DNA from 3 places in the Rahnella sp. 1L-D-7-B-C2 genome. Region 1 is predicted to be linked to each of the others. Evidence: predicted binding sites of a transcription regulator. Region 1 holds the regulator's gene; each other region holds the start of a gene.
The links. Region 1 encodes PurR, which represses purine synthesis genes. Its sites were predicted from a motif close to CANGCAAACGTTTGCNTG; they were not measured.
Positions count from the first base shown of each region.

Region 1 (9,931 bases):
TCACGCAAATATTAACATACTGAAAAGTGGTCATTTTTTTAACTAAAAATGGCGTTTATTTCAGCATAAAAAAAGCTATTAACTTTTTCTCACAATATGATCTAGAATCGAGGCAATTCGTGCTGTTTTGTCTGGTTCTTTTAGGCAATACTCTGACATCTCTGATGTTTAACCTAACCACTCATGGTAACGAAGCTATGCGCTTACTGTTCACGCTTTTTGTGCTGCTCTTTACCCAGCTATTTTTGAATATAGCCCAGGCCTCACCGCAGACCCGCGTTACGGCCGATCAGAAAAAGAGTCACGTTAATCAGGTTACCCCTGAAGAACGCCGAAAGCGAAAAACGGTAGCGGCCAAAACCACTAAAAAAACTAAAGTGGCACCGGTTAAAGAACAACAGAGCCACGAAAAGAATACGAAGAAGAGAGTCAAAAGCACAGAGCTGGTTAAGCGAAAAACCTCGTCAGAAAAAACCCTAAAAACGACGCGGGCCGCAACCCACGTTGAGAGCAAAAAAGAAAAAACACTCAAGACCACGCGGGCCGAAAGCAAAGCCGATAAGAAATCTAAAACCCGGGCTCTGGCAAAAAACACCACGACAAAGGCCAGCAGGAAAGAACCTTATGGTCGACACCGCAAAGGTAAAAAGTTAGTTGAAGAAGACAGTAAGCCGATTACATTAAGTGCGACGCATAAGAAACGTTATCAACATGCGCAGCAAACGGCGATGACAAAGCTGATGCATCAGGTTGGCAAGCCTTATCGCTGGGGTGGCACCTCACCTAATACGGGATTCGATTGCAGTGGTTTAGTTTATTACGCGTACAAAGATTTGATTCGCATTAAGATGCCGCGCACGGCCAACGAAATGTACCACCTGCGCGACGCAGCGCCGGTAAAACGCGGCGAGCTGGAATCGGGCGATCTGGTGTTCTTTAGAATCAATAACCGCGGAGCCGCGGACCATGTCGGGGTTTACGTTGGCAACGGCAAATTTATTCAGTCACCGCGTACCGGTGAAGACATCAAAATCACCTCTCTGGGCGATGATTACTGGCAAGACCATTACGTAGGCGCACGTCGGGTAATGACCCCGAAAACGATCCGATAATAAACAGTTCGTTAAGTCTGAAGTTTCGCTAATCAGCCATTGAATAGCATTTAACGAAGCGTTTCTGCAGGGAAGAGTATCGGCGCTAAAGGTCACTGCGTAAAATTGAAAAGGGCGATTCCTGTAACAGGTAATCGCCCTTTTTATTGCCTGACTTGCGCGTCTTTTAGTTCATCACTGCGGTGAAGCTGAAAGCGACAATCACAAGCAAAGCGCAAACCGTGGTGATTAATGACAATTTTAGATTGCGGTCCATAAAACCCCCTTACAGATCAATTGTGGCGCTTCATTTAGCCACACTAAATGTGTGCCAACGCATTTTCTCATACTTCACGTCTAAAATCCCGCGTTGATTCATGCCCGATAACCTACAATAACACTTCCACTTTCCTGCAATATAAGAGAAAATTGTCGGTTACCACGCCTGTGTGCCGGTCGATTTCTCCCGAGGGCGCTTTACGCCTCACTCTGACGAACTCACCCAACGATTTCACTGCCTTTTTATTAGCTCGCAGTGAAATCCACGCAAGCAAACGATTAACATAATGCTAACGTGCTGAAACACGTGAGTTCAGGAGTCATTCCTTACATGGCAACGATTAAAGATGTCGCAAAGCGCGCTGGCGTTTCCACCACAACCGTGTCGCACGTCATCAATAAAACACGTTTCGTCGCCGAAGACACTAAAGCCGCGGTTCTGCTGGCCATCAAAGACTTGCACTACTCGCCAAGCGCCGTCGCACGCAGCCTGAAGGTCAATAACACTAAAACGATCGGCCTGCTGGCGACCTCGAGCGAAGCGCCCTATTTTGCAGAAGTGATTGAAGCCGTGGAAAACAGTTGCTTCTCCAAAGGCTATACGTTGATTTTGTGTAATTCACACAACAATCTGGATAAGCAACAGGCATATCTGGCGATGCTGGCACAAAAACGTGTCGATGGTTTGCTGGTGATGTGTGCGGAATATCCTGATGAACTGCTGAACATGCTGGAAGAATACCGGTCAATCCCAATGGTCGTCATGGACTGGGGCGAAGCGCGTAAAAACTTCACCGACAGCATTATCGATAATGCGTTTGAAGGTGGTTACATGGCCGGACGCTATCTGATTGAACGCGGTCATCGCGATATCGGCGTGATCCCAGGGCAGCTGGCGCGTAACACCGGCGGTGGCCGCTTTCAGGGTTTTGTGAAAGCGCTGACGGAAGCCAATATTCCTTTGCGTGAAGAATGGGTAGTTCAGGGTGATTTCGAACCTGAGTCAGGTTACCAGGCGATGCAGAAAATCCTGATGCAAAAACAACGCCCGACCGCCGTTTTCTGTGGCGGCGACGTCATGGCGATGGGCGCGATTTGTGCAGCCGATGAGTTTGGTTTACGCGTTCCTCAGGACATTTCCGTTATCGGATATGATAACGTTCGCAATGCCCGTTACTTCTCACCTGCGCTGACCACGGTGCATCAGCCGAAAGAGCGCCTGGGCGAAATGGCCTTCACGATGTTGCTGGATCGCATCGTCAGTAAGCGTGAAGAATCGCAGACCATCGAGGTACATCCGAAACTGGTAGAACGCCGCTCGGTGGCTGACGGGCCGTACCGTGACTATCGCCGTTAATATTTGCCTGTTATAACTGATGTTAATACCTTATTGCGCCTGCCTTTGCAGGCGTTATTTCGCTACGAGCACGTTAATTTAAAGTGAATGTTGTTTAAGGAAAATCAGGTTTTCCCTTTTAATTATTATATGAATTCATTTGCCATGCGCATTAATTCACCGCAATTGATAATTAACCGTAATATTATACACGTGAGTTATTTGTAAAACATAAATGATATAAAAAACATTTTGAGGTGATATTTCATTATACATTTCAAATGAATAGGTATTATATACCACCCGCCTGAACAGGCCCTTACAATTATAATTTCACTTCCCAATAAGGTTCAATTAATATCTTGCGTCTTTTAAAAGGAAGTAAGGAAATTTAATGGAATGGAAGCCAAGTTTACTCGCAACACTGATCTCTTGCGCTATTTTCAATACTCATGCAGGAATAATGCGTGAAGATGTCTCGGTACAAGACTACCGGGACTTCGCTGAAAACAAAGGTAAATATACCCCCGGAGCAGAAAATATAGAAGTGTTTAAACTGGATGGAACATCTGCGGGCATATTGAATTTCCCAATGCCTGATTTCAGTTCTACGGATGATTACGCCACGGGAACACTCGTAGCGCCGTCCTATATCGTCAGCGTTGCGCACAATACCAAGTTCACATCGAGCAAGTTCGGCAATGGCGCTAAATACGCTTACAGCTATAAATTTATTGCCAGAAATGATGATCCAGGATATCCCGCAGATACGCCCCAAGATTTTCAATCCCCGCGTCTGAATAAAGTCGTCACTGATGCCGCTACTGTGCCTTATGTTTCACAGACTGAACTGAGAAGCGATCGTGAAAGGTATAAATATTTAGCACGCGTAGGTACAGGGCATCAATATCAGGTTGACCCTGTCACAGGGCAGGCAAACTCGTTAGCCATTTCTTACGCCTGGAAATCAGGGGGAACGGTTGTTAACCCAATGGAAAACGATCAATGGCTTTATTGGACGAACGCCGGCCCAAATGACGCCAATCTAACACCACTGTCCACTGCAGGTACATCCGGTGACAGTGGAAGTCCGACTTATGTCTACGACAGTGTGGATAAACAATGGAAATTAGCAGGCCTTCACGACCGCCACAGCGGAACAATGCCATATGGCAATTATGTGTCCTACGAAACTTACATGCAAACTGCGTATCTTGAGTCAATAATTGCTGCAAACACTGACCCTGATGTCAACGATATTGCTGCCGACGGCGATATTCACTGGGGGAAAACGGCAATTACTCAGGGGAGCTCTCAGTGGCAATGGCACGGTGTTAGCTATGCGTTGCCCACTCAGGCGAGCAATGCTGAGCTGAACTCAACACACGATCTTCGCTTCAATGGCGAAGGCGGTCTGCTTGTGCTGGATTCTTCCGTAAATCTTGGCGCGGGTAAGCTTCAATTTTCCAATGATTACCGCGTTGCCTCCGCGGCAGGTGCTAATGCCACATGGGTTGGTGGTGGTGTCGAAGTGGATGCTGATAAAACGGTTGACTGGGAAGTTAACGGCCTTAAAGGCGATAACCTGCATAAAATCGGTGAAGGTACTCTGTATGTGAATGCCACCGGCGTTAATGAGGGTGGACTGCGAGTCGGCGACGGTACCGTGGTGTTGGCCCAACAAGCTGACCAGAACAACAAGCGTCAGGCATTTTCCACCATTACGCTGGTCAGCGGCCGTCCGGTTGTTCAACTCGGTGGAGAAAACCAAATTACCGGTGACAAGATTCAATTTGGTTCGCGCGGGGGCACTCTTGACCTTAATGGTTATGATATGTCTTTCGCGACCATAAATCATAATGACGATGGTGCGATTATCGCTAACACCAACGATGCTGAACAATCTACGTTGACGCTAAACAACACTACCTCCCAGACTTTTGTCGGCCATTTAGGCTCGTCGGAACATCCTGATGCGCTTAATATTGACTATGTTCCGGCAGGAGATAATAGCTGGAACTTTGCTGGCGGAGTGGATGTTAATGATATGACTGTGGGTGCGGGTACTGCGATCTTCAGCGGGCGAGTGACTCCTCATGCGGCCGGTACGGTCATCACTGATGACTGGATCAGTGAAAGTTATCATGTGAATCATTTGCTGGTTGAAAGTGACGCTGATTTTGTCCTGAACGAACATGCTTCGATGGTCGGCAAGGTGACACTTGCAGACCGCGCCAGCATGCAAATGACTGGTAAAACGCACTTCACCGGTGATATTGAACTGGATAAGCAAGCCAAACTGGTGGTCGTCAATGACACTACCACATTGACAAGCACCGATGGCACAGCTGATAGCTGGCTGAATGGTCAAGTTTCAGGCGAAGGTTCGCTTGAAAAATACGGCAACGACACCCTGAACTGGACTGGCGAAAATACCCTAACCGGCGGCGTTGAAATTTATGGCGGGACGCTAAATCTGGAGGGTTCTGTCGCTTCGGACATGATTTTGCACGATGCGACTGAGCTATCGGGTGAGGCCACCATGAATAATCTCACACTGGGTGATAATGTCATACTGCGCCCTGATGATGAGCCAAACTTACTCACAGAAAGGGATTTTACCCCCGCTTCTCAGGGAGTTAATGGTAATTTCGTAGCCGGTAATAATACTCACCTCTATCTGCGTACCCGGATGGAAGAGCAGCAATCAACTAGCGATACGTTACTGATTTCAGGAAACGCAGATACAGCTCAGGCTGTCACGTTACATGTTGATTTGTCGGGTGATGGTTATATGACCGACGTGAATAATAGCGGCATAGCCGGCTCTGCCGAAGGGATATCACTTGTTCAGGTTGGCGGAACGTCGACGAAAGACAGTTTCCAGCTTGAGCATGGTTACGTCGCAAACGGGCCTTGGCAGTATTCCCTCTATACGTTTGCCCCTGGTAAAAGTGATGCGTCAGAGCGTCTGGTTGATGGCGAAGGAAATCAATATTGGGATTATCGTCTGGAGTCACGTTATTTGACCGAGGGTGATGAACCTGCACCACTGCCAGATCCCACTCCGGATGTACCTGACGTTGTTCCAGACCCGACTCCGGATGTACCTGACGTTGTTCCAGACCCGACTCCGGATGTGCCTGACGTTGTTCCAGTCCCGACTCCGGATGTGCCTGACGTTGTTCCGGACCCGACTCCGGATGTGCCTGACGTTGTTCCGGACCCGACTCCGGATGTGCCTGACGTTGTTCCGGACCCGACTCCTGTTGCCCCGGTACAACCGGGCCGACTGGCCGTTGTACCGCAGGTTCCTTCTTACTTGTCCTTGCCATCAGCATTGCTCAGCTATAACAGCCGGGTGACCCAGACTTTCCAGAATCTGGCGCACACCTCCACGATGGAAGGACTCGAAAGCGAGCACTACCCTGTCTGGCTCCAGTACATCAATGGTGAAGATAACTATCACTCATCACTGGGTTTTACTGACTACGGATATGATTACACCCAGAAAGAACAAGGCTGGATGCTAGGCGGCAAAGTGATGCACCTGGGTACCGACGAGCAATACCTGGCGTGGAATTTAGCCATTTCCAATGCGGATTTGAAAGTTACTCCGGATGCAAAAGACGGTAACAGTGAAGGCCATTACAAAACCTACGGGCTGACTTCGTTAATGACATTCCATCATCAAAGTGGCTGGACATTCGACCTCGGTGCGGACTTTACCAAATACGATGGCGATGTCTCGACCGATGCGCGTGGAAAAGTAGCAGACATTGATGCTTATTCCTGGAGTGGCACACTGGAAAGCAGTTATCCGTTTGTCTTTGGCGATCATGAAGTTGCGCCAGTATTGGGTGCAGGCATCCAGATGCTAAGTGTGGATGACTTCACTGACATTGATGGCGTTGACGTTCATTACGACAATATTGTCCGTCCAACAGGAAAAGCAGGTATGCGTTATCGTTACAAACTGAGTAACAGCGCCGTGGGCAACATGATGCTTTATTCCAACGCTTATCTCACTAAGGACTTCAGCGATACGCCAGATGTGTGGGTTGGCAGCGCCCGTAATCACGATGTTTCTTCAACATTTGATATGGGAAAACCGGGAAGTTCGGCGACTGTGGACCTCGGTGTTATTACTGAAATAACACCACTCATCTCTCTGAACACCGGTTTCCAGTATCAGCAGCGTCTGAGCAGTGATGATGAAGGCATTAACTCGTGGCAGGGCAATGCGGGTATCAGAGTGACGTTCTAATAGAACATTCACCAAGTAAGTAAAACTCCATCCCGTAAAGAGATGGAGTTTTATTTTCTAATCGCGCAGCCATTCGCTGTTCATCGTTTGTGTATCGCCCATATATTCCAGCAACCAGGCCAGCGATGGCGACGCGTTACTTTGATCCCACGTCAGGCAGCACGGGCTGTCCGGAAATCTGTTCTCCAGCGTGAGAATCTGTAATTTTTGTTGTTCAATCCACGGCATAACGCGATGAACCGGCATCATACCCACGCATAACCCCTCAGTCAGACACTCCAGCGCACAGGTCCAGTCAGGCACCACCAGACGCCGTTGGTTATCCAGCGTCCAGGTATCGCGCTTGGGTAAAGTCCGCGAGGTATCCTCCAGACACAGCGCCGGATAAGGGCGCAGCTGTTCGTCATTTAGCGCACCGGTATGTTGCGCCAGCGGATGCTGCGGACTGACCACACAGTGCCAGTCCATAAACCCCATATCGCGGAAACTAAAACGCCCGCCAACCGGAACGGCGCGCGTTGCACCGATAGCGACGTCCGCACGGCCATCCACAAGCGCATCCCAGACGCCATTAAACACTTCAGAATGGATAATCAGTTCGGTATCAGGGAAATGCCGGTAAAAATCCAATACCAGACGGCGAGTTCTGACCGGTTTAACAATCCTGTCCACCGCCACACGCAGTTCGCCGCGCCAGCCGTTGGCAACCTGCTGACATTGACGCCGCGTGGCTATCATTTTTTTTGTCAGAATCCGCGCTTCATCAACAAAAACCTTCCCTGCCGGAGTCAGCACCACATCCCGATGCCGCCGTTCAAACAGTGGAACGGCCAGCCATTGCTCGAGCTGACGGACAGTGTAGCTGATAGCAGAAGGCACACGGTGGAGATCTTGCGCCGCGGCGCTGAAACTGCCGGTTCGTGCTACTGCATCCACAACGTCAAGTGCATATTCGGACCACATCAGTTAGCCTTCAATTTTTTTGATAGCAGACTGCAAATATTAGCGTTTCACAAGACTGTTATCAAAGCGTTAAACTCCGCATCCGAACCTATTTCTGCGCCAAATCATCTGCAATAAACACATTAATGAGACAAAAATGAAACCCTCCTTTGGATTTATGCTCTATCTCGCCGGATTGAGCATGCTCGGTTTTTTAGCCACCGATATGTATTTACCTGCGTTTAGCGCAATGCAAACCAGCCTGATGACCAGTCCGGGCATGATCAGCGCCAGCCTGAGTATCTTCCTTGGCGGTTTCGCTGTCGGGCAACTGCTCTGGGGGCCGCTCTCCGATCGTATAGGGCGTAAACCGGTGCTGTTGATTGGCCTGACGCTGTTTGCCATCGGCTGTCTTGGAATTTTGTGGGTGGAAAATGTCCGCGCGCTTCTGGCGCTGCGTTTCTTACAGGCGATGGGAGTTTGTGCCGCCGCTGTCACCTGGCAGGCGATCGTTGTTGACCGTTTCTCTGCGGACGTGGCGAAGAAAACGTTCGCCAGTATCATGCCGCTGGTTGCACTTTCCCCTGCGCTGGCCCCGCTGCTGGGTGCATGGGTACTGAATCATTTTGACTGGGAAGCCATTTTCGCCCTGCTGACGGTGGTCGCGGTGCTTCTTGTCATCACTACGCTCACTTTGCGTGAAAACCAGCCCGCTGAGCATCCGCCTGAAAGCAAAGCCGGTTTCGGTACCTTACTGAAATCCCGCGTTTACACCGGCAACGTGATGATTTATGCCGCCTGCTCTGCCGGTTTCTTCGCCTGGCTGACCGGCTCTCCGTTTATTTTAAGCGATATGGGTTACTCACCAGCGGTCATCGGCCTGAGTTACGTACCTCAAACGATCGCCTTCTTGCTGGGTGGTTTTGGTTGCCGGATGCTGATCAGCAAACTGGATGGGAATAAAATTCTGCCATGGTTATTGGCGGGATACTGCCTGAGCGTGGTTTGGCTTTTCGTTATCGCGATGTTCACCGATGCCGGGTTGGTGAGCTTGTTGATTCCCTTCTGTCTCATGGCTTTGGTTAATGGCGCAATCTATCCAATTGTTGTCGCAAATGCATTAATGCCATTTCCTGCTAATACAGGCAAAGCTGCCGCGTTGCAAAATACGCTTCAGCTAGGCTTGTGTTTTCTCGCCAGTCTGTCGGTTTCCGCATTTATTGCGCAACCGCTGATGGCGACAGTTACCACCATGCTGTCTACAATAGTGTTGGTAGTTTTGGGTCGCTGGCTGTCACAACGGCAGGTGAAACAGCAGGAAGCTATGGAAGAGACCTCGCAGGAAGCCAAAGCATAGCATACTCACCGATCGCGATAATGACCTTTAGTTACAATCACTTAAAGGTCATTAACATCCAACGCGATTAACTATTGAGAATGCATGCGGTCGAGCCTATACTCAATAAAACCTCTAAAAATAACACTTTTACAAAACTTTTATTACAAGCTTTTGTGTGCCACGCGGAGTGCGTCACACTATTATTTCAAGGATGATTGACCTACAACCCTTTTGGCTTGTGGGTGTTCTTCTAAATTTCCTCTGTTGGTGTCGAATATCGGACGAGGCGCTGAGTCGTCTGTTCTCATAAAGACCTGCAAATAGCCTTTGCTTTTCCCGGCAGGTTAATAAGTCAGAAGAGAAAGTGATGGAGAAGCTATGAGTTCATCGTGTATAGAAGATCAAAGCATTCAGGATAATCAGTGGTATCGAATCGTCAGCGAAATGTTATCTTCCGCGGACATCCAGATTAATGGCAGTCGCCCTTTTGACCTTAAAGTAAAAAACACTGACTTCTTTAAGCGTGTTTTGCAGGAAGGTTCGCTGGGTTTGGGTGAAAGCTATATGGACGGCTGGTGGGAATGTGAACGTCTGGATATCTTTTTTCAGCGCGTTCTGCGAGCCGGTTTAGAAGATAAACTTCCCCGCCATTTTAAAGACACACTTCGCATCGCAGC
Region 1 covers NZ_JBXAVQ010000002.1:306,100-316,030, forward strand. The annotation lists gene AC0Z7K_RS05035 (C40 family peptidase) at 198-1,112, shown strand; gene cydH (cytochrome bd-I oxidase subunit CydH) at 1,279-1,368, opposite strand; gene purR (HTH-type transcriptional repressor PurR) at 1,702-2,727, shown strand; gene AC0Z7K_RS05050 (S6 family peptidase) at 3,101-6,973, shown strand; gene punR (DNA-binding transcriptional activator PunR) at 7,031-7,936, opposite strand; gene punC (purine nucleoside transporter PunC) at 8,073-9,272, shown strand; gene cfa (cyclopropane fatty acyl phospholipid synthase) at 9,633-9,931, shown strand, end outside.

Region 2 (9,931 bases), on a different contig from region 1:
GCCGGGCGTTCAGTACCCGCTGGTGATGCGCGGCACGCTGGCCGAGCTGCGCCTGCAACAGGTGCAATATATTGCTTCCCCGCAGGGAGCGTCGCGCGACGGCCATCGGATAGAAATCATGCAGGCGGTGGAGAACTTTAAAGCCGCTGAAAATGCGTACCGCAACCTGAACAGCGGCGGCAGTCAGTCGGCGCTGTTTAAGCAAATCATCGCTAACTTTGAGCAGTTTTCGCTGGCGAACGATCAGGTCATTGAAGCGATGGAGCGCAATGATATTGCGCAGGCTACGCAAATCAGCGGTGACAACTCGCGTAAATACCGCACGCAGTTGATGGCCGATCTGGCCACTCTGGTCAAAGACGAAGTGAGCAACAGCGAGCAGGCGGCTGCCTCCGCACGCAGCCATTATCACGCCGCCAGCGTGCTGTTTCTGGTGCTGGTGATTGTGGCGTTGCTGCTGTCTCTCGGTATGGCGCTGTTGCTGGCGCGAAATCTTAACCGGCAACTGGGCGGCGAACCGGCGTATGCGGCATCAATCATGCAGGAGATTGCGGCGGGGAATCTGGCGACGGACATTATCCTGCGCCCCGGCGATAAGCACAGTTTGCTGGCGTCGCTGAGCAGCATGAATCAGCAGCTCAATCAGACTATCCATCAGATTATGAGCGGCAGCGAGTCGATAAATCACGCTGCCAGCGAGATTGCGCAGGGCAACATCGATTTATCGCAGCGCACCGAAGAGCAGGCGGCGTCGCTGGTGCAGACCAGCGCCAACATGCAGAACCTCACGACGACAGTCAGCCAGAATGCAGAGAATGCGCGTGAAGCCAGCCAGCTGGCGCACGCGACGTCTGAGACGGCATCACAGGGCGGGTCGATCGTCAGCGGGATGCAGGCGCATATGCGCGACGTCTCCGGCAGCTCGAATGAAATCATCAATATCATCAGCGTGATTGAAGGGATTGCCTTCCAGACCAATCTTCTGGCGCTGAATGCGGCGGTTGAAGCGGCGCGGGCGGGCACGCAGGGTAAAGGGTTTGCGGTCGTCGCCAGCGAAGTGCGCGTGCTGGCGCAAAAAAGCGGACAGGCAGCGAAGGAGATTAAAAACCTGATTCACGGCACGGTGACAAAAATCGCCGAAGGGTCGCAGCAGGCCGATCGTGCCAGCCATGCAATGAACGAAATTGTGAATTCAGTGAATAAAGTGGCGGGGATCGTCAGTGAGATTTCTACCGCCAGCACCGAGCAACATACTGGCATTCATGAAGTCGGGATTGCGGTGGATCAGATGGACAGGGTGACGCAGCAGAACGCCGCGCTGGTGGAACAGGCCGCTGCGGCGGCGCAATCGCTGACGGAACAAAGTCTCGAGTTGCGCAATGCCGTGCGGTTTTTCCGCACGGCGGTCGAATAAGTCAGAGGCGCTTCAGGGTTGCTGCGTAATAGAAAGCTGTGGATCCCACGCCGAATCCGGGTGCCGGGCGATTTGCTCAGGCGTCATCGGACGTCCGAGCAGGTAGCCCTGAAGCGTGTCACAGCCCAGCTGAGTGAGGAAATCCTGCTGCTGGGCGGTTTCCACACCTTCGGCCACCACTTTCAGATTCAGCGTCTGGCCGAGGGCGATAATCGCCGAAACAATGCTGGCGTCTTCGCTTCCGGCAATCAGATCGTTGATAAAGGCACCATCGATTTTCAGCTCGCTGGCCGGTAAACGTTTCAGGTACAACAGGCTGGAATAACCGGTGCCGAAATCATCAATCGACGCCTTCACGCCAAACTGAGTCAGACGTTCGAGGATCGCCACGCTGACGTCCGGGTTGCGCATCGCGGTGGTTTCGGTGACTTCCAGCGTCAGCATCGCCGGTGGAATGTGGTGACGCTCCACGGTATCGATCACCATCTCCACCAGATTTGCCTGCTCAAATTGCAGTGCGGAAAGATTAACCGCTACCGTCCAGGTAGTGTGCCCGTCGAGGTGCCATTCACGCAGCTGGCGGCAGGCTTCATTCAAAACCCATTCGCCGATGGGAATAATCAGACCGGTTTTTTCTGCCAGCGGCAGGAACACGTCCGGGCTGAGGGTTTTACCTTCGCGCTCCCAGCGCAACAGGGCTTCGAAACCGCTGACCGGCCCGTAAGGTGCGATAAATTTTGGCTGATAATGCAGGCGCAGCTCGTGGTGTTCGATAGCCAGACGCAGATCGTTCAGCATCTGTAGCTGGTTCTGTGCATTGGCATTCATTGACGGCTGGAAGAAGCTGTGGCCGTTACGCCCCGAGTTTTTGGTGTGATACATCGCCGCATCGGCATTGAGCATCAGCTCGCGTTCGTTCTCGCCGTCGCCCGGGTAAACCGCGATACCAATACTGGCGGAGACCAGCAGCTCATAGCGGGAAACGTAGAACGGGCGAGCAATCAGATGCACCAGTTTATCCGCCAGCTGTGAGGCGTCGGTCGGCTCGGTGATTTCGGTCAGCAGGACAAATTCGTCGCCGCCCAGACGTGCGAGCGTATCCGATGCACGAACATGCGAAAGCAGACGCTCGGTCACCGAGATCAGCAACTGATCGCCAATGTGATGGCCAAAGGCGTCGTTCACCGCTTTAAAACCATCAAGATCGATAAACAGCACTGCGAACTCGGATTCCTCACGTACCGCTTTCTGCACCGCCTGGCCGAGGCGGTCTTCGAGCAATAAACGGTTTGGCAGTTTGGTCAGATTGTCGTGCAGCGCCAGCTGCGTCAGCTCGCGGTTGGCCTGCGCCAGTGAAGAGGCCAGCACCGAGGTACGCGCCTGCATACGGCCATCGAGCACCGAGATAATCAGTGTGATCGCCAGTATTGCCAGCGTCACTACAATTACCAGCAACGCCAGCCAGTTGTTATCCACGCCGCTGTACGCCGCCATGCTGTGGCTCATCGGCGGGAAACTGGCCGCGGCCATGCCGATATAGTGCATTCCGACAATCGCGGTGCCCATGATGACTGCCGCGCTGATGCGCAACAAACGCACATTCGGCGACTGCTGGCGTAAATGGAACGCCATCCACAGTGCCGCGCCCGAGGCCACCACGGCCACCAGCACAGAAACCATCACCCACGGTATGCTGTATACGATCGCGGGCATCATGCGCATCGCCGCCATGCCGGTGTAATGCATCGCGGCAATCCCGCCACCCATCAGCAATGAACCGGCCAGTAAGCGCATCATCGGCAGCTGTTGCAGGCACACCAGCCACAGCGCAAAGGCGGAAGAGATAATGGCGATGAGCATGGAAAATAAGGTGATGAGAGGGTCATAACCCATTGATACTGTTGAATTGAATGCCAGCATTCCGATAAAGTGCATCGACCAGACACCGATCCCCATGGCGATAGCGCCACCGGTTAACCAGAGACGGGAGGCCTTTCCCTGAGTGGTCGCGACCCGACCCGCCATATCCAGCGCGGTATAAGAGGCAAGCATTGCAACAATGAATGAGAACATCACCAGCACATTGTTGTAATTACTGGAAAACATGTAAGGCTCCACACAAGCAGGGGTCAAAAACGACGGGCTATTTTTATATTCGGCAATAATCGCAATAGAGTTATTAAACGCGAATGAAGTCACGAGAGAGTTTTTCGTGTAATTAAGATTAATCTGTAAGTGAATTTAATCAAATAAAAAAATAGAGCCACAAAATTACACTTGTGAAATGCGGGGTTTTTAAAAGCGTGATAAACAGAGAGCGAAACTGTTGTCTATAGTTAACAAATAATTAAACGTCACGGGATGGAACAGAATTATGATTAAAGTACATCATCTGGATAATTCACGTTCACAGCGAATTCTGTGGATGCTGGAAGAAGTGAGCGTTCCTTATGAAATTGAGCGTTATCAGCGGGATAAATCCACCATGCTGGCGCCCGCTTCACTCAAAAAAGTGCATCCTTTGGGAAAATCACCGGTGCTGGAAGACAACGGGCTGATCCTTGCCGAGTCGGGCGCAATCATTGAATACTTGCAGGAAGTTTATGATACAGAAGGGCTGCTCAAACCGACCGCCTTTGCCGAGCGCCAGCAATACCGTTACTGGATGCATTATGCTGAAGGTTCGCTAATGCCGCTGCTGGTCATGAAGCTGATATTTGGCCGATTAGGTAAGCCGCCGATGCCGTGGCTGATCCGTCCGATTGCCGGTGCTATCGGGCAGGGTGTGCAGAAAAATTACATCGACAAGCAGCTGGTGACTCACATGGATTACCTCGAGCAACACCTCGCCACCCATCCTTATTTCGCGGGTTATCAGTTCAGCGCGGCTGACATACAGATGAGTTTCCCGGTCGAAGCCATCAATGCGCGCGCCGGGTTGGGCAAATATCCTCATCTGAATGCGTGGTTATCCAATGTCACGGCGCGTCCGGCTTATCAAAAAGCCCTGGAAACTGGAGGGCCATTTACGATAATGCGTTAGGCATTTTTAAACATCGCTGAGTTTTAACACTGCTGTTATGTTTATTTCGGGCGTTCATCAGTAAAGTATTTTACTTAATGAACGCTTTTAAAAATAACCCTTAAAAACAATCATGCTACTTTTTGATTTTCATTTCTTGGATCGCTGTTCTGGTTTTCTTTCTTCTTTTTCAGCGTCAGTTTTCAATTCTGATACCGCCTTCCTTCCTTTTTCCATCCCCGCGATTTCTCCATTACCGTTGCTGCATGCGCAACCGATACCGTTCAGTAAATCGCCACAGGATTAAATTTGCAGCAAATCTGCATTTTTATTGACCGGACAAAGGTAAATTGTCGGCAAACGGAGTTGAAAAGAGGGTATAAGAGGCCGGATAATCGTTTGCGCCAAATTTTAGTCCCGCCATACGCGATGTGAGTTAAACGTTTGCCCTGAGGTGTTGAGGCCGGTTTTGTCGGTTTTCATCACGGCAGGTAGGGAAGCGAACGTGAAGAAACGGTTTCATAATGACCACGCAGGCTATTCAGTAAAGACATCCAGAGGATTTTCCATGTCGAGTCAACAACCTCAAACGGGCCGCGCGATTGCGCCAAAGGGCCCGCTTGATGCTTATTTCAAAATCAGTGCGCGTGGCAGTAACGTGCGTCAGGAAGTGATCGCCGGGTTAACGACGTTCCTGGCCATGGTGTATTCGGTGATTGTGGTGCCGTCTATGCTCGGCAAAGCGGGTTTCTCTCCGACCGCTGTGTTTGTCGCGACCTGTCTGGTCGCCGGTTTCGGTTCCCTGCTGATGGGGCTGTGGGCAAATCTGCCACTGGCGATTGGTTGCGCCATCTCGCTGACGGCGTTCACTGCGTTTAGTCTGGTGCTCGGCCAGCACATCAGTGTGCCGGTTGCGCTGGGCGCGGTCTTCCTGATGGGCGTGTTGTTCACGATTATCTCGGTCACCGGGATCCGTTCGTGGATATTGCGCAATTTGCCGATGGGCGTTGCGCATGGGACAGGCATCGGTATTGGTCTTTTCCTGCTGCTGATCGCTGCCAACGGTGTCGGTCTGGTAGTGAAAAATCCTTTAGACGGTTTGCCTGTCGCGCTGGGTGCCTTCACTTCTTTCCCTGTGGTCATGACGTTGCTAGGTCTGGCGGTGATTTTCGGCCTTGAAAAACTGCGCGTGCCGGGCGGCATTCTTCTGGTGATCATCGCGATTTCGATTATCGGTCTGATTTTCGATCCGGCAGTGAAATATCAGGGCTTGTTCGCGATGCCTTCTCTGGCGGGCGCGGATGGCAAATCAGTGATTTTCGATCTCGACATCATGGGCGCGATGAAAGCGGCAGTCTTGCCTAGCGTTCTGGCGCTGGTGATGACGGCGGTCTTCGACGCCACCGGCACCATCCGTGCTGTCGCCGGGCAGGCTAATCTGCTGGACGAAAAGGGTCAGATCATCAGCGGCGGTAAAGCCCTGACAGCCGACTCCGTCAGCAGCATTTTCGCTTCCCTGGTTGGCGCCTCTCCTGCTGCGGTCTATATCGAATCTGCCGCAGGTACGGCAGCGGGCGGTAAAACCGGCCTGACGGCCACCGTTGTCGGCGTGTTATTTCTGCTGATGTTGTTCCTGTCTCCGCTCTCTTATCTGGTGCCAGCTTACGCTACCGCGCCAGCGCTGATGTACGTCGGCCTGCTGATGCTGAGCAACGTTAACAAACTGGATTTCACTGATTTTGTCGATGCTATGGCGGGTTTGTTATGTGCGGTATTTATCGTACTGACCTGCAACATCGTTACGGGGATCATGCTGGGCTTCAGCGCGCTGGTGATTGGCCGTATCTTCTCGGGGGAATGGCGCAAGCTTAACGTCGGGACGGTGATCATCGCGGTGGCGTTGGTGGTGTTTTATGCGGGTGGATGGGCTATCTAAGTGCCTGTCCGGGCAGTTGGCGGGCTTAATTTTTTGGTCGAGAAGTTTTCGGTTTCTCAATAACGGTGATCGCTTAACTTACCGCACTTAAACCGAGCAGAGGGGAAAGTCTTTCCCCTCTGCACTCCCCTCGCTTTTTCAAACATGTGCCATGCTGACGGGCTATGTTTCAGCGACTTCTGTGATTGCCGCAAAATCTCGCCGCTGCGCGGTGCCCTCCGGTCGGGTTACAACCCGCGCAAAAAAAGCCGCGCGGTTTTCCACCTCTCCCTCCGGCGTGATTTTTGAAAGCGGCCAAAGCTTTCTAGGTCACAACCTCACCGGCTCAGAACATTTCAGAAACCCAAATACGCTGTGCAAATTTTCTGGTTTTGTTTTTTAAAATGTTGAGATGGCGCGATCGAAAAATCCTGCCGAACGGAGCGGCTTCGAGACCTAAGGCTCGAAGACCGAGCGAGGGAACTGCGCAGCGGCAGGGTTTTGCGCCACACGCGTTAATTACAGAACACGGCCATCGTTCCAGCGATAGCGCGTGTTTTAAAAAGACGTGGAGATTCCAAAGAGGGCCCGTCCTGGCCCTCTTTGGGCGGTTTCGTCGCGACGAGTTAAGAGATCACTGCTATTGAGAAACCGAAACTTACGCGATCCGCTTTTAAAGCCGCCCTTAAGGCCAGTGTGGGCGGCGAGCCCACGGTGTTGACCTTGAAGCCAGTCTGGGTACCTTGACTTGGGTTTAAAAGCGGCTTTAAGCACGCTCTGATTTAAAAGTACGCTTTTTTTGATCTACTATTCCCCCTGTACGTGTCAGACCCCGTCTGATTGAAATCATAAAAACAAGAGTCTAAGGAAAGCATGGAAATATTCTTTACCATTCTGATTTTGATTCTGGTGGTGTCGCTCTCCGGTGTCGTAACCAGAATGTTGCCGTTTCAGGTTCCTCTTCCATTAATGCAGATCGCCGTCGGTGCCTTACTGGCCTGGCCGAATTTTGGTCTGCACGTGGATTTCGACCCGGAACTGTTTTTAGTCCTCTTCATTCCGCCGTTACTGTTCGCGGATGGCTGGAAAACCCCGACCCGTGAATTCCTCCACCACGGGCGCGAAATACTTGGGCTGGCGCTGGTACTGGTGCTGCTCACCGTCGTCGGTATCGGCTATCTGATATATATGATGGTGCCGGATATTCCACTGGTTGCTGCGTTTGCGCTGGCCGCCGTGCTGTCACCGACCGATGCCGTGGCGTTGGGCGGGATTGTCGGCAAGGGCCGCATACCGAAATCGATCATGAGCGTGCTGGAAGGTGAAGCGCTGATGAATGACGCGTCCGGTCTGGTGTCGCTGAAATTCGCCATTGCCGTGGCAATGGGCACGATGATCTTCACCGTCGGTGGGGCGAGCGTCGAGTTCCTGAAAGTCGCCATCGGCGGCCTGATGGCCGGTGTCGCGGTGACGTGGTTGTACAGTAAATCGCTGCGCATCATGAGCCGCTGGAGCGGAGATGACCCGGCCACGCAAATCGTGTTCCTGCTGCTGCTGCCATTCGCGTCTTATCTGATTGCCGAACACATCGGTGTATCGGGCATTCTGGCCGCCGTCGCCGCCGGTATGACCATCAGCCAGTCCGGCATTATCCGTAACGCGCCACTGGCGATGCGTCTGCGTGCCAACAGCGTCTGGGCGATGCTTGAGTTTGTGTTCAACGGCATGGTGTTTATCATGCTGGGCCTGCAACTGCCGGGTATCCTGGAAAACTCGATCGATCAGGCAACGCATGATCCGTCTATCGTGACCTGGCACCTGTTCGCCGACGTCGGGATTATCTACTTCGCGCTGCTGATCCTGCGTTTCGTCTGGCTGTGGGTGATGAAGAACTTCAGCAACCGTTTCCTGAAAAAGAAACCGCTACTTTTCGGCAGCTATAGCACGCGTGAGCTGTGGGTAGCATCGTTTGCCGGCGTACGTGGGGCAATTACCCTTGCCGGTGTGCTTTCGATTCCACTGTTCCTGGCCGATGGTTCTGCCTTCCCGTCGCGCTATCAGTTGGTCTTTCTGGCGACCGGCGTCATTCTTTTCTCGTTGATTGCCGGTGTAATTGCGTTGCCATTCCTGCTCAAAGGCGTGGTTGTCGCCGATGGCTCTGCGTATCGCGAAGAAGAGCGCATGGCGAAATCCATCGCGGCGGAGGTGGCGATCGAAAGCCTGCACAAGATGGAAGAACGTCTGGCGGCCGATACCGAAGAGAACATCGATGAACAAACGCTGAAGGAAATCAGTTCGCGGGTGATCGGGACACTGCGGCGAAGGACGGCAAACCGTGATGATATGGAAACCGCACTGAAGCTCGAAAACCTCGAGCGTCGTTTCCGCCTGACCGCGCTGCGCGCTGAACGTGGCGAGCTGTATCACCTGCGCGCCACGCAAAAAATCAGCAACGAGACGCTGCAAAAACTGCTGCACGATCTCGATTTGCTGGAAGCTCTCCTCGTGGAAAAAGAAGTGTAACGTCCACCGGATGAGTGTAAAAAGCCCGCTTTAGCAAGCGGGCCATCACCTGTCGTTTTGACATTTTGTGGGCAATCTGCGTCATTAGCTTCACGGGTGTATCCAAAGGGTAAAGGAATAAGCAGCATCCTAAAACGCGACGATTAACGCATGCTGCTAATAAAAACATGTTAATAAAAACATGTTATTAATAACAGTATTGACACTGTTTCAAAAATCCGTAAATTAGCCTTCAACAGCGGCGATACGCTAGTTTGCTGTTGTAGTTGATAAGTTTTAGATATGTGTAAGGTGTTATTTGCGATAAAGGCCACGAAGTGTTTTTGTATGGGTGTCCGATATTAAGAAAAGTCTAAAAATCTTATATCGGCAATGCTTTAAGGCTCTGTAGTTGATAGATTAAATCGCAAAGTAGTGACGATAGCGCGACGATGTAAGGCCATGATACAAAAAGTAATTGTTTGCGATTTTGGTTTTGGGTTTTTTAGTTAAGTCATCGCAACGAAAGTAAGGCCATGCATCAAAAATATATGTCGCGAGGGGAAATGTACTTGTTTAAGGTGCCATTCTCGAGTTTATTATCGGATTGGTGTGGTTTAAATGGGAAATAGAGGGAGGTTTTAGTTAGTATTAACCCGATATTATCTTGGTAAACGTGTGCATTTAAAAGTAGTACCATAAGCAGTAATAATTCGTAAGTCCATTAATGTTAAATCTTAAGTTCGTAGTACCTTAAAAGCCCTGACTGCAATGGTCAGGGCTTTTATTGTTTCTGCATCAATACTGAATTTCCCCCTGTCCTCATCCTGGTTAGTGCTTCGACCGCTTGTCTGCTTAGTTATTCATCAAAAATTAATCCTTGCTTAAAAAATCAAACCAGGCCTATTATGATGCCATCGGTTTGGAACACAGACCTTATGAAAGCAGTTTTAGTAAAGCAGTCCTCATTTCAAGCGTTATCCTAGATACCCTTCTTCATGAGCCTCCTCCTAAGTGCCCAATAAGTAAATCTCTGCAAAACAGGCCATCTTTGCTGCATAAGCGGCTCAAAAAAATG
Region 2 covers NZ_JBXAVQ010000027.1:7,258-17,188, reverse strand. The annotation lists gene AC0Z7K_RS23080 (methyl-accepting chemotaxis protein) at 1-1,414, shown strand, start outside; gene AC0Z7K_RS23075 (putative bifunctional diguanylate cyclase/phosphodiesterase) at 1,427-3,520, opposite strand; gene AC0Z7K_RS23070 (glutathione S-transferase family protein) at 3,789-4,457, shown strand; gene AC0Z7K_RS23065 (NCS2 family permease) at 5,005-6,372, shown strand; gene AC0Z7K_RS23060 (hypothetical protein) at 6,524-6,754, shown strand; gene AC0Z7K_RS23055 (Na+/H+ antiporter) at 7,225-8,874, shown strand.
Region 2: AC0Z7K_RS23065 (NCS2 family permease) is a predicted target of PurR. The motif match lies at 4,870-4,887, and genes of this name have one in related genera.

Region 3 (9,931 bases), on a different contig from region 1:
TATGGATATTTACGCGTTCCGGGTGATCGTAAAAGAACTTGATACCTGTTATCGCGTATTAGGACAGGCGCACAGCCTGTACAAACCGCGTCCGGGTCGGGTAAAAGATTACATCGCGATCCCCAAGGCCAACGGCTATCAATCTCTCCATACTTCTCTGATCGGGCCTCACGGCGTACCGGTTGAAGTACAGATCCGTACTGAAGATATGGATCAGATGGCAGAGATGGGGGTTGCCGCTCACTGGGCTTATAAAGAGAACAGTGAAACCAGCACGACGGCGCAAATCCGCGCCCAGCGTTGGTTACAGAGTTTGCTCGAACTGCAACAAAGTGCGGGTAACTCATTTGAATTTATCGAGAGCGTGAAATCAGATCTGTTCCCGGATGAGATCTACGTCTTTACGCCGGAAGGCAGAATCGTAGAACTGCCTGCGGGTGCGACACCGGTCGACTTCGCTTATGCTGTGCATACCGATATCGGTCATGCCTGCGTAGGTGCACGCGTTGACCGCCAGCCGTATCCGCTTTCACAGCCGCTGACCAGCGGCCAGACTATCGAAATCATTACTGCTCCGGGTGCCCGCCCGAATGCCGCATGGTTAAACTTTGTGGTGAGTTCGCGCGCACGCGCCAAAATTCGCCAGATGCTCAAGAACCTCAAACGTGATGACTCCGTTTCTCTGGGCCGTCGCCTGCTGAATCATGCATTGGGAGCTGGTAAGAAACTGTCAGACATTCCACCAGAGAACATCAAAAATGAGCTGGATCGTATGAAGCTCACGGCGATGGATGATTTACTGGCTGAAATAGGCCTCGGTAACGCGATGAGTGTTGTTGTTGCTAAAAATCTGATGGGTGACCAGTCTTCTATGGCGAGCTCAGGCACACGCAATCTGCCGATTAAAGGCGCGGATGGCGTACTGATTACCTTCGCCAAATGCTGTCGCCCAATTCCAGGTGACCCGATCATTGCCCACATCAGTCCTGGCAAAGGTCTGGTTATCCACCATGAATCCTGCCGCAATATCCGCGGCTATCAGAAAGAACCTGAGAAATTCATGGCGGTTGACTGGGATGACCATCAGGAAACCGATCAGGAATTTATCGCTGAAATTAAAGTCGATATGTTCAATCATCAGGGTGCTCTGGCCAACCTGACCGCAGCGATCAACGCTGCGCAGTCGAATATCCAGAGTCTGAGCACGGAAGAAAAAGACGGCCGTGTCTACAGCGCCTTTATCCGCCTGACGACCCGCGATCGCGTTCATCTGGCGAATATTATGCGTAAAATTCGTATCATGCCGGACGTTATCAAAGTAACCCGCAACCGAAACTGATTGTTATGACCCCAGAACGTTATGCACGTATTCGTGAAATGCTGACGGCCCGCCAGCCAGACCTCACAGTCTGTATGGAACAGGTGCATAAACCACATAACGTTTCTGCTGTCATTCGCACCGCCGATGCTGTTGGCGTGCATGAAATTCATGCAGTCTGGCCGACGACAAGAATGAAAACGCTGGTCTCTTCTGCCGCAGGCAGCAACAGTTGGGTTCAGGTCAAAACACACAAAACTATTCAAGATGCCGTCGCCAAAATGAAGGCGCAGGGCATGCAAATCTTAGCCACAAACCTCTCTGAAAAAGCCGTCGACTTTCGCGCGATTGATTACACCCTTCCGACATGTATTTTACTGGGTCAGGAGAAAACCGGCATTACGCCTGAAGCACTCGCACTGGCAGACAGCGACATCATCATTCCGATGATTGGCATGGTGCAGTCGTTAAATGTTTCAGTGGCCTCGGCCCTGATTCTTTATGAAGCCCAACGCCAGCGCGAAAATGCCGGAATGTATCGTCGCGAAAGCACCGTGTTGAGCGAGAAAGAACAACAGCGTTTGCTGTTTGAAGGTGGCTATCCGGTTCTGTCTAACGTGGCGAAAAGAAAGAAGTTACCTCGCCCGTTCATTGATGAAACCGGTCAGATTATTGCTGATGACGAATGGTGGACGGCGATGCAAATGACGGTCAAAAAAAGATGAAAGGCCGCCTGCTCGACGCTATCCCACTCACGTCACTTTCTGGCGTCGGAGCCAGTCAGGCAGACAAACTCGCTAAGCTCGGCCTTGAAACTATTCAGGATTTACTGCTTCACCTTCCCCTGCGATATGAAGACCGCACCCGTCTGTACGCCATAAACGATTTACAACCCGGACTGTTTGCCACCATTGAAGGTGAAGTGCTGCGCAGTGACATCAGCTTTGGTCGTCGCAGAATGCTGACCTGCCAGATCAGTGACGGCACCGGGCTGGTCACACTGCGCTTCTTCAATTTCAATGCCGCGATGAAAAACAGTCTGGCCGCAGGCCGACGCGTGACCGCATATGGCGAAATCAAACGCGGCACGATTGGCGCAGAAATTATTCATCCCGAATACCGCATTCAGGGCGAAAACAGCGAAGTCGTTTTGCAGGAATCGCTGACACCGGTTTATCCAACCACTGAAGGCATTCGTCAGGCGACGCTGCGCAAACTGACCGATCAGGCGCTTGAGCTGCTTGATACCGTTCCTGTCGTCGAGCTATTGCCGGAAGAGCTAAGTCGCTCGTTGATTTCGTTGCCCGAGGCGCTGCATCTTCTCCATCGTCCACCACCAGACATTCAGTTGGCCGACCTCGAGAAAGGTCATCATCCGGCACAGCGCCGTCTGATAATGGAAGAGTTACTGGCGCATAATCTCAGCATGCTGGCCGTGCGCGCAGGTACGCAAAGTTATAAAGCGTTGCCGTTACATCACGACGATCGCCTGAAAAAACAGTTCCTCGCTTCTCTTCCGTTCAGCCCTACCGGTGCACAAGATCGCGTTGTGGCCGAAATTGAGCAGGATCTGGCAAAAAGTTATCCGATGATGCGTCTGGTCCAGGGCGATGTCGGCTCAGGTAAAACGCTGGTCGCTGCCCTCGCCGCACTTTGCGCCATCGCGCAGGGGCAGCAGGTAGGCCTGATGGCACCGACGGAATTACTCGCCGAACAGCACGCCAATAACTTTCGCCAGTGGTTCGAACCGCTGGGAATTCAGGTTGGCTGGCTGGCCGGTAAGCAAAAAGGCAAAGCCCGGCAGGCACAGCAGGAAGCGATTGCCAGCGGCCAGGTATCCATGGTGGTTGGCACTCACGCCATCTTCCAGGAACAGGTGCTTTTCTCCTCGTTATCTCTGGTGATCATTGATGAACAACACCGCTTTGGTGTTCATCAGCGGCTGGCATTGTGGGAAAAAGGGTTACAGCAAGGCTTCCATCCGCATCAGTTAATCATGACCGCTACGCCCATCCCAAGAACGCTGGCGATGACGGCTTACGCCGATCTGGATACCTCGGTGATTGACGAGTTACCGCCGGGACGCACGCCGGTGACTACCGTTGCCATTGCGGATACACGACGCAGCGACATAATCAGCCGCGTTAAAAGCGCCTGTGAGCTGGAAAATCGTCAGGCCTATTGGGTCTGTACGCTGATCGAAGAATCAGAAATGCTGGAAGCGCAGGCGGCAGAAGCCACATGGGAAGGTCTGAAAGAAGCTCTACCTGCACTGAATATCGGGTTGGTTCATGGCCGTATGAAGGCTCAGGAAAAACAAGCCGTCATGCAGGCGTTCAAAAAAGGCGAAGTACAGCTGCTGGTGGCAACGACTGTGATTGAAGTGGGAGTCGACGTGCCGAATGCCAGCCTGATGATCATCGAAAACCCGGAACGTCTGGGTTTGGCGCAACTGCATCAACTACGCGGCCGCGTTGGCCGTGGTGCGGTAGCTTCCCACTGCGTACTGTTATACAAAACGCCGCTCAGCAAGACGGCTCAGAAGCGTTTGCAGGTACTGCGCGACAGTAATGACGGTTTTGTGATTGCTCAGCAGGATTTAGAAATTCGTGGTCCGGGTGAATTGCTGGGTACCCGTCAGACCGGCAGCGCCGAATTCAAAGTGGCCGATTTGCTGCGCGATCAGGCAATGATCCCAGATGTGCAGCGCATCGCGCGCTATCTTCAGCAACAGTTCCCCGATCATGCCAAAGCGCTGATTGAACGCTGGCTGCCGGAAAGAGTGCGTTATACCAACGCCTGATCCCGCCTTTTTCTGCCAAAACATCATTAAAAATGATGCTTCCTTAGCAACTATTCCTCAGAGTTTTGTTAGAAAATCATCCTTAACCACTTTCTTCCCTGGTTATTTGATGACCTTCACAGACTCACATAAAGTCTGTAACCGGTTTCACATCCCACATCTACACTGATGATAATTAAGGCAACCCTGTGTGATTCCTTCACCATAAGGCCAATATCATTATGAGCATCAGCCAGTCTCTGTTTCAGTTTATTGAACAAAAAATCAGCCCGTTCGCGGCCCGCTTATCCTCTCAACGTCATGTTATGGCGGTGCGCGACGGCTTTATTTCAGCAATGCCGTTTATGATTGTTGGCTCGTTTCTGTTAGTTTTCGTGCATCCTCCTTTTTCGCCGGAATCCTCCTGGGGATTTGCCCGCAGCTGGTTGGCGTTATCAGCGAAATATGAGCTTCAGATACTGACACCGTTCAATATGACGATGGGCATCATGTCGATCTACATCGCGGCGTCCATTGCCTACAATCTGGCGAGAAGCTACAAACTTGACCCCTTTATGACCGCGATGCTGTCGTTGATGTCGTTCCTGTTAGTCGCTGCGCCACAGGTTGATAAAAAGATGTCAACGGAGGCGCTGGGCGGTGTAGGTATTTTCACCGCTATATTGGTCGCGATTTATGTCACCGAACTGACGCGGCTGCTAAAGAAATACAATATCGGCATACGGCTTCCTGAGCAGGTACCTTCAAACATTAAACATTCATTTGATCTGCTGATCCCGATTATTGCCCTGGTGATTACGCTGTTTCCGATCAGCTTACTGGTGCAGGCGGGCTTCGATATGCTGCTGCCGCAGGCCATTATGGCGTTGTTTGAGCCGCTGATTTCTGCCGCCGACTCGCTTCCGGCCGTTCTGGTGGCGGTGCTGATTTGTCATCTCCTATGGTTCGCCGGGATCCACGGTTCGGCGATTGTCTCAGGGATGTTACAGGCATTCTGGCTGACCAATCTCGGGCTGAATCAGACCGCGCTGGCCGCCGGATTGCCGATGACGCACATCATGACTGAGGCGTTCTGGAATTTCCTTATCGTCATTGGCGGTTCTGGCGCGACAATCGGTCTGGTGTTGCTGTTTTGTCGCAGCAAGTCAGCGCATCTGCGGACCATGGGGAAACTCAGTCTGGTGCCGAGTTGTTTCAACATCAACGAGCCGGTGATTTTCGGTACCCCAATCGTTATGAACCCGGTATTTTTCATCCCGTTCCTGCTGGCCCCGATGGTCAATGCCGTGATCGCTTATCTGGCCGTTTCCACGGATCTTCTCCCGCACATGATCTCACTGGTTCCGTGGACATCCCCGGCGCCGATTGGCGCAGCCTGGGCGATGGGCTGGGATTTCAAAGTGTCGATTTTGGTCATCATGCTGATGGCGCTGTCTATGATGATTTACTACCCATTCTTCAAAGTCTACGAGAAGCAGTTACTGACTCAGGAGAAAGCAGCGGAAGCCGAAAAAGTCTTTACTGAGCAAGCTGACGCAGCAAATTAAGCAAATTTGGAGTGATGAATCGGGCACAAAAACATGGGTTTTTGTGCCCTTATTTAGTTCAAGCAGTTAAGCAATTGCCGGGAAGACCGGCAGCATCAGGAACAATTTAATGACGATGGCATTGGCGATATCAAGGAAAAACGCGCCGACCATAGGAACAACTAAAAATGCCAGATGTGAAGGACCGAACTGGTTAGTGATCGCCTGCATATTAGCAATCGCTGTTGGCGTTGCGCCCAGACCAAATCCGCAGTGGCCTGCTGCCAGCACCGCTGCATCGTAATTTTTGCCCATCACGCGATAGGTGACGAAAATCGCGTAAAGCGCCATCGCGATAGTCTGCACGAGCAGGATGGCCATCATCGGCAACGCCAGCGACGCCATTTCCCAGAGTTTGAGGCTCATCAGCGCCATCGCCAGAAACAGCGACAGGCTGACGTTGCCCAGCACCGAGACCGCACGATCAAATACGCGGTAGAAACCCAACCATGCGAGAAGATTACTCAGGATCACGCCAACAAACAGGACACAGACAAAGGTCGGAATTTCGAAAGCGGAGCCATGCAGTAGTTCGGAAATACGGGTGCCTGCACTCAGACAGATGGCGATCAGCGCAATAGTCTCCACGAGCACCAGCGGAGTGATCATGCGGCCAATCGCAGGTTTTTCGAATGCGCTCGGATCGGCTGAATCATCAAGCGAGCCGTTAGGCGTTGAAGAGTGACTCACCAGATAACGCGCCACTGGCCCGCCAATAATGCCGCCGAGCACCAGCCCGAATGTCGCACAGGCCATCGCTACTTCGGTGGCATTCTCAAAGCCATAGCGTTCTATGAACACCTTACTCCAAGCTGCGCCAGTACCGTGGCCGCCGGACAGCGTTACGGAACCGGCCAGCAGCCCCATCAGGGGATCCATTCCCAACATTTTTGCCATGCCTATGCCAATAACGTTTTGCAGCAACAGCAATCCGACGACGACAAACACCAGCAGCATCAGGCTTTTTCCGCCGGAACGCAGACTGGCCAGATTCGCGTTAAGACCGATGGTGGCAAAGAATGCCAGCATCAGAGGTTCTTTTAACGAAATATCAAAACCAATTTCCCAGCCAAATATCCGGTTGGCGATCAGCAGCACAACGGCAACTAACAAACCGCCCGCGACAGGTTCAGGAATGGTGTATTTTTTAAGAAAGTTAATCGACTGAACGCATTTGCGCCCTAAAAGGAGAACCAGCGTGGCAGCCACCAGCGTGCCGTAGGTATCGAGCTGAATCATTCACGAACTCCATTTTGTAATAAATCCAATAAAATTATTGAGTTATAGATTTCTCAATTCATTATTTTTCCCCAGAGGATGAATTAGAAGTCAATAACGCTAAATCACGCAAGAAAAACAGGGCTTAACAAACCCATTAACTCAAATTAATGACGACAAATCCGTGTTAGCAAACGATTGCTTTTATTGTCGATTTCAATAAAAATGCCCGCTTTGCCGCTTATTGGAATGCCACAACATGAGTACGCAAACAGCAGAACAAGAAACACAGCAATCCGACCTTTCCCGCCAGACTAAAAGTGAACTGATTTACCGGCTCGAAGACCGCCCCCCAATTCCTCAGACGTTATTTGCCGCCTGCCAGCATTTGCTGGCGATGTTTGTAGCCGTGATCACCCCGGCATTACTGATTTGTCAGGCATTGGGGCTCCCCGCGCAGGACACCCAGCACATCATCAGCATGTCGCTTTTTGCCTCTGGTCTGGCTTCCATTTTACAAATTAAAACCTGGGGTCCGGTGGGCTCGGGACTTCTCTCGATTCAGGGCACCAGCTTTAACTTTGTTTCGCCGCTGATTATGGGCGGTCTGGCGCTGAAAAATGGCGGTGCCGATGTCCCGACCATGATGGCCGCATTGTTCGGGACGCTGATGCTGGCGTCTTGTACTGAAATCATTCTCTCACGCTTCCTGCACCTCGCCCGGCGCGTGATCACCCCGCTGGTTTCCGGGATTGTAGTGATGATTATCGGCCTCTCGCTGATTCAGGTCGGTCTGACATCCATCGGTGGCGGATATGCCGCGATGAGCGACCACACCTTTGGCGCACCGAAAAACCTGATGCTGGCCGCTGTGGTTCTGGTGGTGATTATTTTACTCAATCGTCAGCGTAACCCTTACCTGCGTGTGGCCTCGCTGGTTATTGCGATGGCAGTGGGCTATCTGGCCGCATGGATGATGGGGATGTTGCCGACCGTGGCACCCTCGTCACAAACCAGCGGGATCACCTTCCCGACGCCGCTTTACTACGGTCTGGGAATTGACTGGAATCTTCTGATCCCGCTGATGCTTATCTTTATGGTCACCTCGCTGGAAACTATTGGTGATATCACCGCGACATCCGACGTTTCCGAGCAACCGGTCAGCGGCCCGCTTTACATGAAGCGCATCAAGGGCGGCGTGCTGGCCAACGGCCTGAACTCCATGCTCTCTGCGGTGTTCAATACCTTCCCGAATTCCTGCTTCGGCCAAAATAACGGCGTAATCCAACTGACCGGCGTTGCCAGCCGTTATGTAGGGTTTGTCGTGGCGCTGATGCTGATTGTCCTGGGACTTTTCCCTGCGGTTGCCGGATTCGTTCAGCACATCCCTGAACCGGTTCTTGGCGGCGCGACCATCGTGATGTTTGGTACCATCGCGGCTTCCGGTGTACGTATTGTTTCCCGTGAACGTCTGAACCGCCGCGCGATTATGATCATGGCGCTGTCTCTGGCAGTCGGCATGGGAGTATCCCAGCAGCCATTGATCCTGCAATTCGCGCCAGATTGGATCAAAACCCTGCTCTCCTCCGGGATTGCTGCAGGCGGGATTACTGCGATTGTTCTGAATTTGGTTTTTCCTCACGAAAAGTCATAACCGACTGTAATACGCATGCAACGGCGGCAGGTGGTTCGGAACCCCTGCCGCTTTTTATTGTCTGCAGTCTGCTAAGCTGTTGAGAAATTTCGCTGTTTGCGGCATAAACAGAGAACCTATATCCCTAATTCACGCTACAGGCCCCAGACGATGAGATTTATCGGTAAAATTTTGCTGACGTTCGTCCTGCTTCTGGTACTGGCGATTGTGCTGGTGTACGTCCTATTACAGACCCGCTGGGCGGCGGGTAAACTCAGTACCTGGGTCACAGATAACAGTGATTACCGGCTCGCCGTCGAAAAATTGGACCACGACTGGTCAACGCCGGGGCGGGTGACGCTCACTAATGTCATCTTCGGGCAGAAAAATCAGCCTGAAACGCTCAGCGCCGGTGAAGTCGATCTCGATTTAAGCTGGCGTCAGATTACTGAACCGCGCTTTTTCGATCGCGTCGTGCTGATTAACGGACGCCTGAACGTCAGCCCCTCCGCCATGAACCTGCCTTTTCAGGCCAATACGCTGCAACTGAGCAAAATGGCGCTGACCGGAAACGCCGCCGGACTGGAGATTCAGGGTCAGCAGATCAATGCCGGGATTTCCCCATGGCAACCCAACCCCCTCCAGCTGTTGGGCGATAAAGCGGATTTTCAGCTCAGTGCGGCGAACCTTACCGTCAACGGGCTTCCCGCCGAAAACGTCCTGATTCAGGGTAACCTGAATAATAAAATTCTCACGCTGGGCAATTTTGGGGGTGATTTAGCGCGCGGTCAGCTCACCGGCAAAGCCACTCAGGCAGCGGATGGCAGCTGGAATATCGAAAACCTGCGCCTGAGCAATGTGCGCCTGCAAACATCCAAATCGCTTTCTGAGTTTTTCGATGATTTCCAGACGCTGCCAAAAGTCACCATCGAACGGCTTGATCTGATCGACGCCCGTTTGCAGGGAACCGACTGGGCATTCAGCGATGTTGATCTTTCCGTACAGGATGTGACGCTGGAAAAAGGCGACTGGCAAAGCAATGACGGCGAAATCTCGCTAAACGCGACTGATATGATTAACGGCAATTTGCATATTCAGGATCCGATCATCAATCTCGATCTGACTGCGCAAGGCATTTCTATCAAGCAGGCTACGGCACGCTGGGAGCGCAGTTTGTTGCGTACCACCGGCAACTGGCTCCGCGCCAATAAACGCCTGCAACTTGATGAGCTTTCTGTCGCCGGGCTGGAATACACGCTGCCGCAAAACTGGAGACAACTTTGGGTACAGCCACTGCCGGATTCCCTGGCTGAAATCTCGATTGGCCGGTTTATTGCCAACAGAAACCTGATCATTGATATCGATCCACATTT
Region 3 covers NZ_JBXAVQ010000029.1:6,999-16,929, forward strand. The annotation lists gene spoT (bifunctional GTP diphosphokinase/guanosine-3',5'-bis pyrophosphate 3'-pyrophosphohydrolase) at 1-1,339, shown strand, start outside; gene trmH (tRNA (guanosine(18)-2'-O)-methyltransferase TrmH) at 1,345-2,043, shown strand; gene recG (ATP-dependent DNA helicase RecG) at 2,040-4,121, shown strand; gene AC0Z7K_RS23545 (PTS sugar transporter subunit IIC) at 4,343-5,668, shown strand; gene gltS (sodium/glutamate symporter) at 5,735-6,946, opposite strand; gene AC0Z7K_RS23555 (nucleobase:cation symporter-2 family protein) at 7,185-8,579, shown strand; gene AC0Z7K_RS23560 (AsmA family protein) at 8,730-9,931, shown strand, end outside.
Region 3: AC0Z7K_RS23555 (nucleobase:cation symporter-2 family protein) is a predicted target of PurR. The motif match lies at 7,113-7,130, and genes of this name have one in related genera.